One region of the Mesorhizobium sp. B2-3-10 genome, then DNA from elsewhere that is predicted to be linked to it. Evidence: predicted binding sites of a transcription regulator. Region 1 holds the regulator's gene; the other holds the start of a gene.
The links. The regulator LexA, encoded in region 1, represses DNA repair genes until DNA is damaged. The targets are predictions, from matches to a motif close to TGTTCNNNNTGTGTTCNG.
Positions count from the first base shown of each region.

Region 1 (5,657 bases):
CGACAAGGATTGCCGCTGCCCGCCCGAGAGCAGGTCGACGCGCGTGTCGAGACGATTTTCCAAACCGAGACCCAGTATCGACAGGCGTTCCCTGTAGGACGCAAGCCGGGTGGTGTTCAGCCCCGGGCGCAAGGTGCGCTTTTGGCTGCGCAAATCGGCCAGCAGCATGTTTTCCGCAACCGTCATGCTGGCGGCGGTGCCGCGCATCGGGTCCTGGAACACGCGCGCCAGTTTCGCGGCGCGCTTGTGCACCGGCATTGCAGTCACGTCGGCGCCGTTGATCAGGATCTGGCCGGAATCGAGGATCAGGGCGCCGGAAATGGCGTTTAGCATGCTGCTCTTGCCGGCCCCGTTTGAGCCGATGACGATGCCGAACTCTCCCGTGGCCAAGGACAGGCTGAGACCATCCAGCGCGACCTTCTCGTCGGCCTGGCCCTTGTAGAACACTTTGCGCGCGGATCGAATCTCGAGCATCGTTCCTCCCTGACCTCGGGATGACGGCGCCGACGCCGTCACCCCGGCAGTTCCGATGTTAGTCGACGATGCAGCCGCAATCGGCCATTGAAGCCGGTATCTCGATGCCGAACGCGGCCATCGCCTTGCGCGAGATCGTTGCCATGTGGTCCTTGTAGGCCGGGCGCGACGGCGCGATCGTCTTGGGATCCTTGCCCTTGAGGATCTCGGCGGCGATGTTGCCGGCGTTGACGCCGACCTGGGTGTAATTGACCGCGAAGCTCGCCGGCACGGTGCCGTTGCGGACCGCGCTGTCATCGGAGTTGACGACCGGGATACCGGCCTGGCGGGCGGCCGCGGAGACAGCGGCGATCGCCGGCTGGATCAGGTTCGAGGCCGGGCCGTAGATCACGTCGGCCTTGCCGGCGAGCGAAGCGATACGTTGCTGGATGTCATTGACGTTGTCGATGCCGACCTCCACCACCTCGAAACCGGCGGCCGGTGCCGCCGCCTTGATCTTTTCGACCAAGGCAACGTCATTGGCCTCACCGGGATTGTAAGGCACGCCGAAGCGCTTGGCGTTCGGCAGCAGCTTCTTGGTGAAGGCCATCACCGCGGCGACGTCCTGCAGATCGCTGGCGCCCGTCATGCCTTCGTCTCCGGCGTCCCACGACGGCACCAGCTTGGCCGCCACCGGATCGGTGACCGCGGCAAAAACGATCGGAATGCCGGAACCGGCGAGCGCTTTCTTGGCGATCTGCGAGACCGGCGTGGTGATGGTGTAGATCAGCTTGGGCTGCTCGGCCTGCAGCTTGGCGATCATCTGCGGCACCAGCGATGCATCGAAATTGGTGTGGCTCTCCGTGTAGACGACATCCTTGCCCTCGACGAAGCCATTATCCGTCAGCGCCTTCTTGAAGCCGGCTATGGCGGCGTTCAATTGCGGATGCTCGCCGAAATTGGCAATGCCGATACGGATCTGATCGGCCGCGGCACTGCCGGCGCTGACCATCAATGCGCCTGCCAGGGCCAAACCCGACAACCAAGCGGATTTCGACTTCAACATCATTTCCTCCCAGATTTGATCAGGGCCGCTTGGAAACGCGGCGGCTACGGCGATCATGGTGAGTCCGCCGGTCTGTGTCAAACATTATATATAATTGTCGCTGCGACCCAATATCATATATACTTTCGCCAGACGACGGATTGATCACCATGCGGGATGAAACGAGTTCCACAAAAACGGAAGCCGCCTATCAGCTGTTGCGGCGCGACATCCTGACCACGCGCCTCATGCCCGGCGCCCCGCTCAAACTGAGTGCGCTGCGCGGCACCTATGGCGTCGGCTGGACACCGTTGCGCGAAGCCCTGTCGCGGCTCGAGGCCGAACGCCTGGTCACCGCGATCAGCAATCGTGGTTTTGCCGTGGCTCCGGTGTCGCGGGCCGAGCTGGAGGATCTGGCACGCGCCAGGATGGTGGTCGAGATACCCCTGTTCCTCGAATCGATGGAGAAAGGCGGCAGGGAGTGGGAGGATGCCGTGGTCACCGCCCACTACCGGCTCTCGCGTTGCAAGACGGCGGTCGACGATCCCTCGGACGCGGCCGTCGACAGATGGGACGAGAACCACGAGGCTTTCCATGCGGCGCTGCTGAGCGCCGCCACATGCGACTGGCTGTTGCGGTTCCGCTCGACGATCTCGGATCAGCTGCGCCGGCATCATCGCTTTCTTGGTCTGGCGCCGACACTGCGGGCCGCGGCCGGCCTCAAGGATGGCTATGAAGAGGCAATCGAAGCGCTGCGCGAAGCGATTGCGATCGAACACCATACCGCGATCATGGAAGCGGCGCTCGACCGTGACATCGAGCGGGCCAAGGCGCTGATGACGGCGCATATCGGCTACACACTGCACGTCTATGTCCACAGCGAAGACAGCGGCGCCACCAGATACGCCGCTCGCGCCGGCAGCTTGAAGGCGGGTTCGGGATAACTTCAGCGCTTCCGCGACGCCTATTCGAACGCGCTGGCCGGAGTGCGCCGAACGCCCGGATCCATGGCCGCCCGAAGCTACCAATCGTTGGCATTTTGGTTTCGTTTCGTTCCGCGAATAATGGCTCCGCGAGTTATACGTCCCCCCGAGGAGAAGCCTTCCAACTAACTGATGCCAAAGCCTCGTCGGCGGATGGGCCACAGGCCATTAACCAAAACGATTTCAATGCGCCTGCCGATGGCGGAAAGGGCTGGTTGCTGCCCGCCGTCGCGGGCAAAAAACTTCCAACCCCTTAACAAATTCATTAAACTTTAAACGGTTGCAGAACACAACTGGAACAGATAGTGTTTGTTCTGGGTTTGTTTTTTCGATTCTGGTTCAACCTTTCGTTCAATGTCTTGGGGGCCGCCATGCTGACACGCAAGCAACATGAACTGCTGATGTTCATCCACGAACGGCTCAAGGAAAGCGGGATACCGCCTTCCTTCGACGAGATGAAGGAAGCACTCGATCTTGCCTCCAAGTCGGGGATCCATCGCCTGATCACGGCGCTGGAGGAGCGCGGCTTCATTCGCCGGCTACCCAATCGGGCACGCGCGCTGGAAGTGCTGCGGCTGCCGGACTCGATCGCGCCGGGCCTCAATGCGGCAAAGAAGTTCTCGCCAAGCATCATCCAAGGCAGCCTTGGCCAAGGCAGCGCCGGACGCCAGATCAGGCCGGCCGCTGCGCCTTCGCGCCTGCCCGCGGCCGGCAACGACGACGATGCGGTTTCAGCCGTGTCCATCCCGGTCATGGGCCGTATCGCCGCCGGTGTGCCGATCGATGCCATCCAGCATCAGACGCATTCTATCTCGGTGCCGCCGGACATGATCATGGGCGGCGAGCACTATGCGCTGGAGGTCAAGGGCGACTCGATGATCGAGGCCGGTATCTTCGATGGAGACACGGTCATTATCCGCAATGCCAACACGGCAAGCCCGGGCGAAATTATCGTGGCACTGGTCGACGAAGAGGAAGCGACGCTGAAGCGGTTCCGCCGCAAAGGCGCTTCGATCGCGCTCGAGGCCGCCAATCCAGCCTACGAAACACGCATTTTCGGGCCGGACAGGGTCAAGGTACAAGGCAAGCTGGTCGGGTTGATCAGGCGCTACTGAGCCGGCTTGCCATCGGGCTTGTCGGTTTTTTTGTACGGCGGCAGCCCCCTCGCCTCGCGAGAGAATTTTCGCTGTTCGTGCCAGGGTCGGTATGGTCCGTCAACGGCGAATGCGATCGCGGCCCGGGTCGTGGCCGACTGGGAATTGAAGAAGACGGCAGCGCTTCCCTTGCGGGCGAGCTGCCGTTTGGTGACGACGAGAACCAGTGGATTGTGGCAGGCGTCATAGGCGGTCGCGTCGTTGACGATGATCAGGTCGGCGAAAGCGCAGGCTTTCCAGGTGGTCTTGCGGTCTTCGACATAGGCAATGATCGCGCCGGAAGGGTGCCTGGCAAGGCACAGGCCTTCGCGGCAGTAGAAGGGCGATCCCGGCGGCAGGTCGGTGGGACTGGCAACATCGAATTGCCCGTCTGTCGTGTCGAACATTTCCGGTTTGACGATTCTTTCGGAGATCAGGGCGCGCTTCCAGTTGTCGGTTGCGAATTCGTTGGGACGTTCCCGGTTGACGGCCAGTTCGCCATTGCCGATCGGCAGCGCGACCAGCCGCGCATCTTCGGAGATCAGCACATCGGGCGCGCGCGTGTGCGACACAGTCAACAGGCCGGCGAGCGCGAATGGCAGCGCCGCGAGCCGCAGCCATGTCGTCGCCATCGTCGCGATTACCAGCGCGACGGTGACCAGCAGCACGGATTGCTGCGAAATCAGCCCGACTCCATCGACCGGAGAGCGCTCCGATATCCACGCCGACACGGCGATCATTGCTGTCAGGCCCTTGCCCATAAGGTAGAGAGCCGGCCAATCCAGTCCGAATGGCATCAGCAGGGCGCTGGCGACGGCCAGGAACATCACGACCGACACGATCGGCATCACGGCCAGATTGGCGAACAGGCTGAGCGGCGATACCCGCTGGAAATGCCAGATGGCAAACAGTGCCGTGGCGCTGCCGGCGATAATGGACGTCATGGCCAATCCTCCTGTCGCCAGCAGGAATTTTCGCGTCAGGAATCCCGCCAGGGAACGCTTTGGCGGCGGTGGCCGCGTCTTTCCTGCATGGTGATCGGCCCAGCCGGCATAAGCGCCAACCAGGGCCGCGGTCGCGGCGAACGACATCTGAAAGCTCGGGCCGACAACCTCGTGAGGCGAGACCAGAATGACGGCGATCGCCGAGATCGCCAGATTGCGCATGGTCAGGGCAGCGCGATCGAAGAAGACGGCAATCAGCATCACCGCCAGCATGATGAAGCTGCGTTCGGCGGCAACGACGACACCGGAAATGATGAGATAGGCGGCGATCGAGAACAGTGCGGCGGCGGCCGCGTATTTCTTCACCGGCCGGCGCGCGGAAAAGTCTGGAAACAGCGCGAAGGCACCACGCAGCAGACCCATGATGGTGCCGGCCACAAGCGCCATATGCAGTCCCGAAATAGAGATGATGTGATAGATGCCGGTACGCCGCATCGCTTCATTGATTTCATCGGGTATGCCGGCGCGCACGCCGACGATCAGCGCCGCCGCGATCTCGCCTTCAGCGCCGCCGACGCTGCCCCTGATGTGGTCGGCGATGGCTTCGCGGGCATTTTCGATGCCTGAAAAAAGGCGAGCCGATAGCGGCATCTCACCGTCGTCGGCGGAAACAACCGTCGGATTGCCGAGAAAGAAGCCGCTGCCGCCGATGCCGGCGAAATAGCTGTCGAAAGAGAAGTCGTAGCTGTCCGGCCGCACCGGGCCGGTCGGCGGCAACAGTTTGGCGTAGCCTGTGATGAGCGAGCCGGCGGTCATTCCCGGCGGTATCTTGCGTGCGGAAAGCCGGACCCTTTCCGGTGCATAGCGCAGTTTCGGCCGGGCGGTCGAAATCACGTCCATGGTCAGCCGGATGCGGCCGCTCTCCATCTCTTCGAGCGAGACCACGCGGCCGGTCAGTTGCGTGGAGATTTCCGAACCCAGCATCCGGGTTCCGGCTCGCCATGTTTCGACCTTCGCCGCGAGCAGGCCCAGCGCGCACAACAGCACTGCCATGAAACACAGATGGGTTTTCGACCAGGAGCGCGAGACGAAGGCACAG
Region 1 is NZ_VFVT01000014.1:39,691-45,347, reverse strand. It holds gene FJ943_RS28840 (ABC transporter ATP-binding protein) at 1-474, opposite strand, end outside; gene FJ943_RS28835 (ABC transporter substrate-binding protein) at 533-1,519, opposite strand; gene FJ943_RS28830 (GntR family transcriptional regulator) at 1,669-2,442, shown strand; gene lexA (transcriptional repressor LexA) at 2,853-3,596, shown strand; gene FJ943_RS28820 (ComEC/Rec2 family competence protein) at 3,590-5,657, opposite strand, start outside.

Region 2 (5,657 bases), on a different contig from region 1:
AAGCCGCCTCTTCCGCCGCCTTGGCTTGTTCCGCGCGGGCTGCTTCTTCGGCTGCCTGCCTGGCCGCGGCGGCTTCCCGCGCGGCATTGTCCTGCGCTTCCAGCCGTGCCTTGACTTCCGCGGCCGGCTTCGGCTCGGCGCGATAGCCAAGACCCTTGAGGATCTCTTCCATGTCGTCGGCGGTGGCGCCAAGGATCGACATCATCGGCGGGGTCACCATGAAGGACTGGCCGTCATAGGCGCCGTCCGGACGCTGGCCAAGGCCGGGCTTCCAGTTGGTCGCCGGGCGGATCAGGTCGGCCAGCCGCTCCAGAATGTCGATGCGCACGGCGCGGCGGCCGAGATTGCGGTAGCCAGCGAGCTTGTAGAAGGCCTTGTCGAAGGCCGGGTCGATGACAACAGAGGTGCGGCCCGACGCCAGCGCGTGGACGACGTCGCCGAAGCCTGGCTTGTCCTTGCCGTCGTTCTTCAACGCCCACAGCAGCGTCACCAGCCCGGCGGGTGCCGGCTTGATCAGCGCCGGCACGAACACGTGGTAGGCACCGAAGCGGACGCCAAGCCGGCGCAGCGCCGCGCGGCCTTCCTGGTCCAAGGATTTCATCTCTTCGGCGATGTCACGACGGTTGATGAGGCCGAAATTCTCGACCAGCTGGAAAGCGATGCCACGGCCGATGCCGGAAATCTGCTCGGCGTTTTTCAGATCGACCAGCGGCTTCAACAACGACTCGATCTGGAAATTGACGAAGCGTTCGGCGCGCGCCGCGACCTTGTCGCGCGCCGGGCCCGTCAGCTGTTCGTCAGCCAGCAACACCAGGCGCGGCTTCAGCGCGTCTTCGCCCGAGACCAGCGTGCCTATCGGCGCGCCGATCCAGCGCAGCGTGCCGTCCGAACCGAGCGCGAGATCGCCATTGGCGCAGGCGCCGAAGCGCTCCGCGCGTGCCTCGAACTCGGCGGCAAGCGCCTTTTGCGCGGCAGTGCGCACGGCCTTGGCGTCTTCGCCGCCGGCGGTCTGGTCGGCGGTGAAGCGGAACCCTTGCAACTCGCCGACATGATGGCCTTCGACAAGGACGGTTCCGGTAGGACTGATTTCGGCTTCAGGCATGGTATTTTCTCTAAGGCGCCGCATGAGGACGGAAGTCCTGCGGTCTACGAAGCGTTTCGTCAACCGCTCATGCAGCGCATCCGACAATCTGTCTTCGATTTCGCGCGTCTTTTCCTGCCAGTGTGCCTGATCGGCCAGCCAGCCGGGCCGGTTCGACACGAATGTCCAGGTGCGGATCTGGGCGATGCGGTGCGACAGCGTGTCGATGTCGCCCTCGGTGGTGTCGGCGCGGCGCACCTGTTCGGCCATGTAGTTCTCGTCGACATGGCCCTGCCGGGCGAGGTCCATGTAGATCGAGGCGATGAGGTCGGCATGCTGGGCAGGCGCGATCTTGCGATAGTCGGGCAGGGCGCAGGCTTCCCACAGCAGCGCCACGCGCTTGGCGTTGGTGGCGAGCGCGCGGATGTCTTCGTCGCGGGAGAGATGTTCGAGCGCTTGCGCATCAACGGCCGGCAGCGCGCGTGTCAGGCCCTCGACCGGGGCGTTGGTCTCGATCGAGCGCTTCAGCGCATCGAGGCTGGCGAAATCGAATTGGGCGGTGCGCCACTGCAGCACCTTCACCGGGTCGAAGTCATGGCCCTCGATCTTCTGGACGAGGTCCTCGTCCAGCGGATCGACCTGGCCGGTGACGCCGAACGTGCCATCGCGCAGATGCCGGCCGGCGCGGCCGGCGATCTGGCCGAGTTCGGCCGCCGTCAGATTGCGGTACTGGTAGCCGTCGAACTTGCGGTTCTGGGCGAAGGCGACATGGTCGAGGTCGAGGTTGAGGCCCATGCCAATCGCATCGGTGGCAATGAGATAGTCGACATCGCCCGATTGGAACAGCGCCACCTGAGCATTGCGGGTGCGGGGCGACAGCGCCCCGAGCACGACGGCCGCACCACCCTGCTGGCGGCGGATGAGTTCGGCGATGGCATAGACCTCGTCGGCGGAGAAGGCAACGATCGCGGTGCGCCTGGGCAAGCGGGTCAGTTTCTTGGAGCCGGCATAGGCCAGATGCGACAGCCGCGGCCGCGTCACTACCGAGACGCCTTTCAGCAAGCGCTGCAGGATACCGTGCATGGTGGCGGCACCAAGCAGCAGCGTCTCCTGACGGCCGCGCAGATGCAGGATGCGATCGGTGAAGATATGGCCGCGTTCGAGGTCGCCGGCCAGTTGCACCTCGTCGATGGCAACAAAGGCGGCGTCGGTTTCACGCGGCATGGCTTCGACGGTGCAGACCGAATATCTGGCGCCCGGCGGCTGGATCTTCTCCTCGCCGGTGATCAGCGCCACTTTGTTGGCACCGACCTTTTCGCAGACGCGCGTGTAGACCTCGCGGGCCAGCAGCCTCAGCGGCAGGCCGATGATACCGGTTTCGTGCGCCACCATCCGCTCGATGGCGAGATGGGTCTTGCCGGTATTGGTCGGCCCAAGCACGGCGGTCACGTCGCGGCCCGACAGGATCAGCGGCTCGGTGTGTTTCGGCTGGATGTTCATCGGCTCGGAAATAAGGCTTTCTGGCCTCTCGTGGTCGGGAGCGTGCCAGGACGGCGCGTATGACAGCCGACACATAGGGATTTCGGGCGCGAAGCGAAAGCAGAATGTTCCGGCAGGGTTCCGGAGACGCCCGCCTCACTCCGCAAATCAGCCCCTGCTTAACAGTTGGAACGAGTCTGGAACGAATCAGCGACGAATCGGCGACTCCGTAAGATTCAGCTTTTGTTCACGGCTAGATATGGATTTCGTGACCACGAGTCTCACCACATGCTGAATCACCGAACTGGCCCGTTTTATGCTGGGCGGGTCCTGCCGTTAACTTTCGCCGGGAACGATGAGGGCGATTCGGTGCGCGCCCGTTAAACTTATGAAACTGTTAATCTTTCTAAACTCGACGTTAAAGAATAGCAGCTTATCCCAGCCATTAATCTTAACATTGGGCTCAAAGCCGGAACGAATCGGCGACAAAGCAGCGCCGGCCGTATTTTCTCTTTTTGTTCCCTCAATATCTTGTCTTGTGAACAGCTTATCCACCGAGAATCCACAGGCTTAATCACAGGGTTCGCGCAGACGCGCCTACCGGCATTAACCTTTGCGTGCCGGATTGGGGCATTGCGTCACAGCGGCGTCTTCCAAGAGTCAGGCGCCATTTGGAAGCGGACCGATTTTCCGGTCCGCTTATCGCAGGGCACGCATGGATCCGCAGCGTTGGACTGCGCGAGCAGACGTCTCAGACGAAGTATTGGCCGCCATTGGCGGTGAGGGTCGAGCCGGTGATGAAGCCGGCATCTTGCGAAGCGAGGAAGACCACGCAGCGCGCGATCTCTTCCGGTTCGCCAAGGCGGCCGACCGGAATTTGCGGGATGATGCGCTCGTTGAGCACCTTTTCGTCGATTGCCTTGACCATCTCGGTGGCGATGTAGCCAGGGCAGATGACGTTGACGGTGATGCCCGCGCGGGCACCTTCCTGGGCGAGCGCCTTCGAGAAGCCGATGTCGCCGGCCTTGGCGGCGGAGTAATTGACCTGACCGGCCTGGCCCTTCTGGCCGTTGATCGAGGAGATGGTGATGACGCGGCCGAACTTGCGGTCGCGCATGCCGCCCCACAGCGGATGGGTCATGTTGAAGACACCGGACAGATTGGTATCGATCACCTCTTTCCACTGCTCGCGGGTGATCTTGTGGAACATGGCGTCGCGGGTGATGCCGGCATTGTTGACCAGCACCGAGACAGGGCCGAGGTCGGCCTCGACTTGTTTGATACCGGCCGCGCAAGCGTCATAGTCGGCGACCGACCATTTGTAGACCGGAATGCCGGTCTGCGCCTTGAACTTCGCCGCCGCCTCGTCGTTGCCGGCGTAGTTCGCGGCAACCGAATAGCCGGCGTTCTTCAAAGCGATCGAGATCGCCGCGCCGATGCCACGCGATCCACCCGTGACGATTGCAACCTTGGTCATGCATTTCCCCTTTTTGAAATTGCCCTGTTGTCGGGCTTGGCAGGCACTGGATTTGCTACAGGCACCACATGTGAAACGGGCGGCTTGCGCCGCCCGTCCAAAGTCTATCAGAAAGCCTCCACGCACATGGCGACGCCCATGCCGCCGCCGATGCATAGGGTGGCCAGTCCCTTCTTGGCGCCGCGCCGGCGCATTTCGAAGACCAGCGTGTTGAAGATGCGGGCGCCCGAGGCGCCGATCGGGTGGCCGATGGCGATGGCGCCGCCATTGACGTTGACGATCGAGGGGTCCCAGCCCATGTCCTTGTTGACGGCGCAGGCCTGTGCGGCGAACGCCTCGTTGGCCTCGACAAGGTCGAGATCCCCTGCCGACCAACCGGCCCGTTCCAAGGCCTTGCGTGAAGCGGGAATGGGTCCGGTGCCCATGATCGCCGGATCGACGCCGGCGGTCGCCCAGGAGGCGATGCGCGCCAGCGGGGTGATGCCACGCCTTGCGGCTTCCGCTTCGCTCATCAGCAGCGCGCCGGCGGCACCGTCATTGATGCCGGAGGCATTGGCGGCGGTCACCGTGCCATCCTTGTCGAAGGCCGGCTTCAGCTTGGTCATGGCATCGATCGTGGCGCCGTGGCGGATGTATTCGTCCTGATCGACAACCGTATCGCCCTTCTTGCCCTTGATGGTGAAGGCGACGATCTCGTCCTTGAACTTGCCCGCCTTCTGCGCGGCCTCGGCCTTGTTCTGCGAGGCCAGTGCGAACTGGTCCTGGTCGTCGCGGGTGATCTGGAACTGGCGGGCGACGTTCTCGGCGGTGTTGCCCATGTGGTAGCCATTGAAGGCGTCCCACAGCCCGTCCTTGATCATGGTGTCGATCATCTTGTAGTCGCCCATCTTGACGCCGGCGCGCAGGTGCTCGGCGTGCGGCGACAGCGACATCGATTCCTGGCCGCCGGCAATGATCACCTTGGCGTCGCCGGTGGCGATCTGCTGCATGCCGAGCGCGATGGCGCGCAGGCCCGAACCGCAAACCTGGTTGAGGCCCCAGGCGGTGGTCTCCTTGGGCAGTCCGGCAAGGATCGAGGCCTGGCGGGCCGGGTTCTGGCCTTGCGCCGCGGTCAGCACCTGGCCGAGGATGACCTCGTCGATCTCGGCCGGTTCGACCCCGGCACGCGCCAAAAGTTCCTGCACGACGACGGCGCCGAGCTCATGCGCGGGCGTGGCGGCGAAGGCGCCGTTGAAGGAGCCTACAGCCGTGCGCGCGGCGCTGGCAATGACAATGGAAGCGGACATTTTCTTCTCCAGACTTCAAGGGTGTTGTTGTGCCGTTGAGGACTTTTTTGCCCTTTCCCAACCCCAAGTCAAACCGGAAATCGGCATGGCGCCGATGCGCCGCAAGCGGGCCGCGCATCGCGGTGTCGGCGGTCCGGTCGCTGCCGCGCAGCATATTTTGCCTGCTATGCAGCATTATGTGATCCCGCAGTGCACAAACTGCTTGGAATTATGAGGCTTTTGCGCATATCCTCGAAAAAGGCGCAATCGTTACCGGCTGCTTACTCAGGCGCGCCGGTGTCCGGGGAGGATGCAGATGGCCGCAAAAGACGACCCTATCATTATCAAGAAATAC
Region 2 is NZ_VFVT01000001.1:918,153-923,809, forward strand. It holds gene FJ943_RS04650 (helicase-related protein) at 1-2,581, opposite strand, end outside; gene FJ943_RS04655 (hypothetical protein) at 2,897-3,115, opposite strand; gene phbB (acetoacetyl-CoA reductase) at 3,312-4,037, opposite strand; gene FJ943_RS04665 (acetyl-CoA C-acetyltransferase) at 4,145-5,323, opposite strand; gene FJ943_RS04670 (hypothetical protein) at 5,310-5,537, shown strand; gene phaR (polyhydroxyalkanoate synthesis repressor PhaR) at 5,619-5,657, shown strand, end outside.
Region 2: the regulator LexA is predicted to act here: its motif matches at 2,748-2,765, upstream of FJ943_RS04650 (helicase-related protein).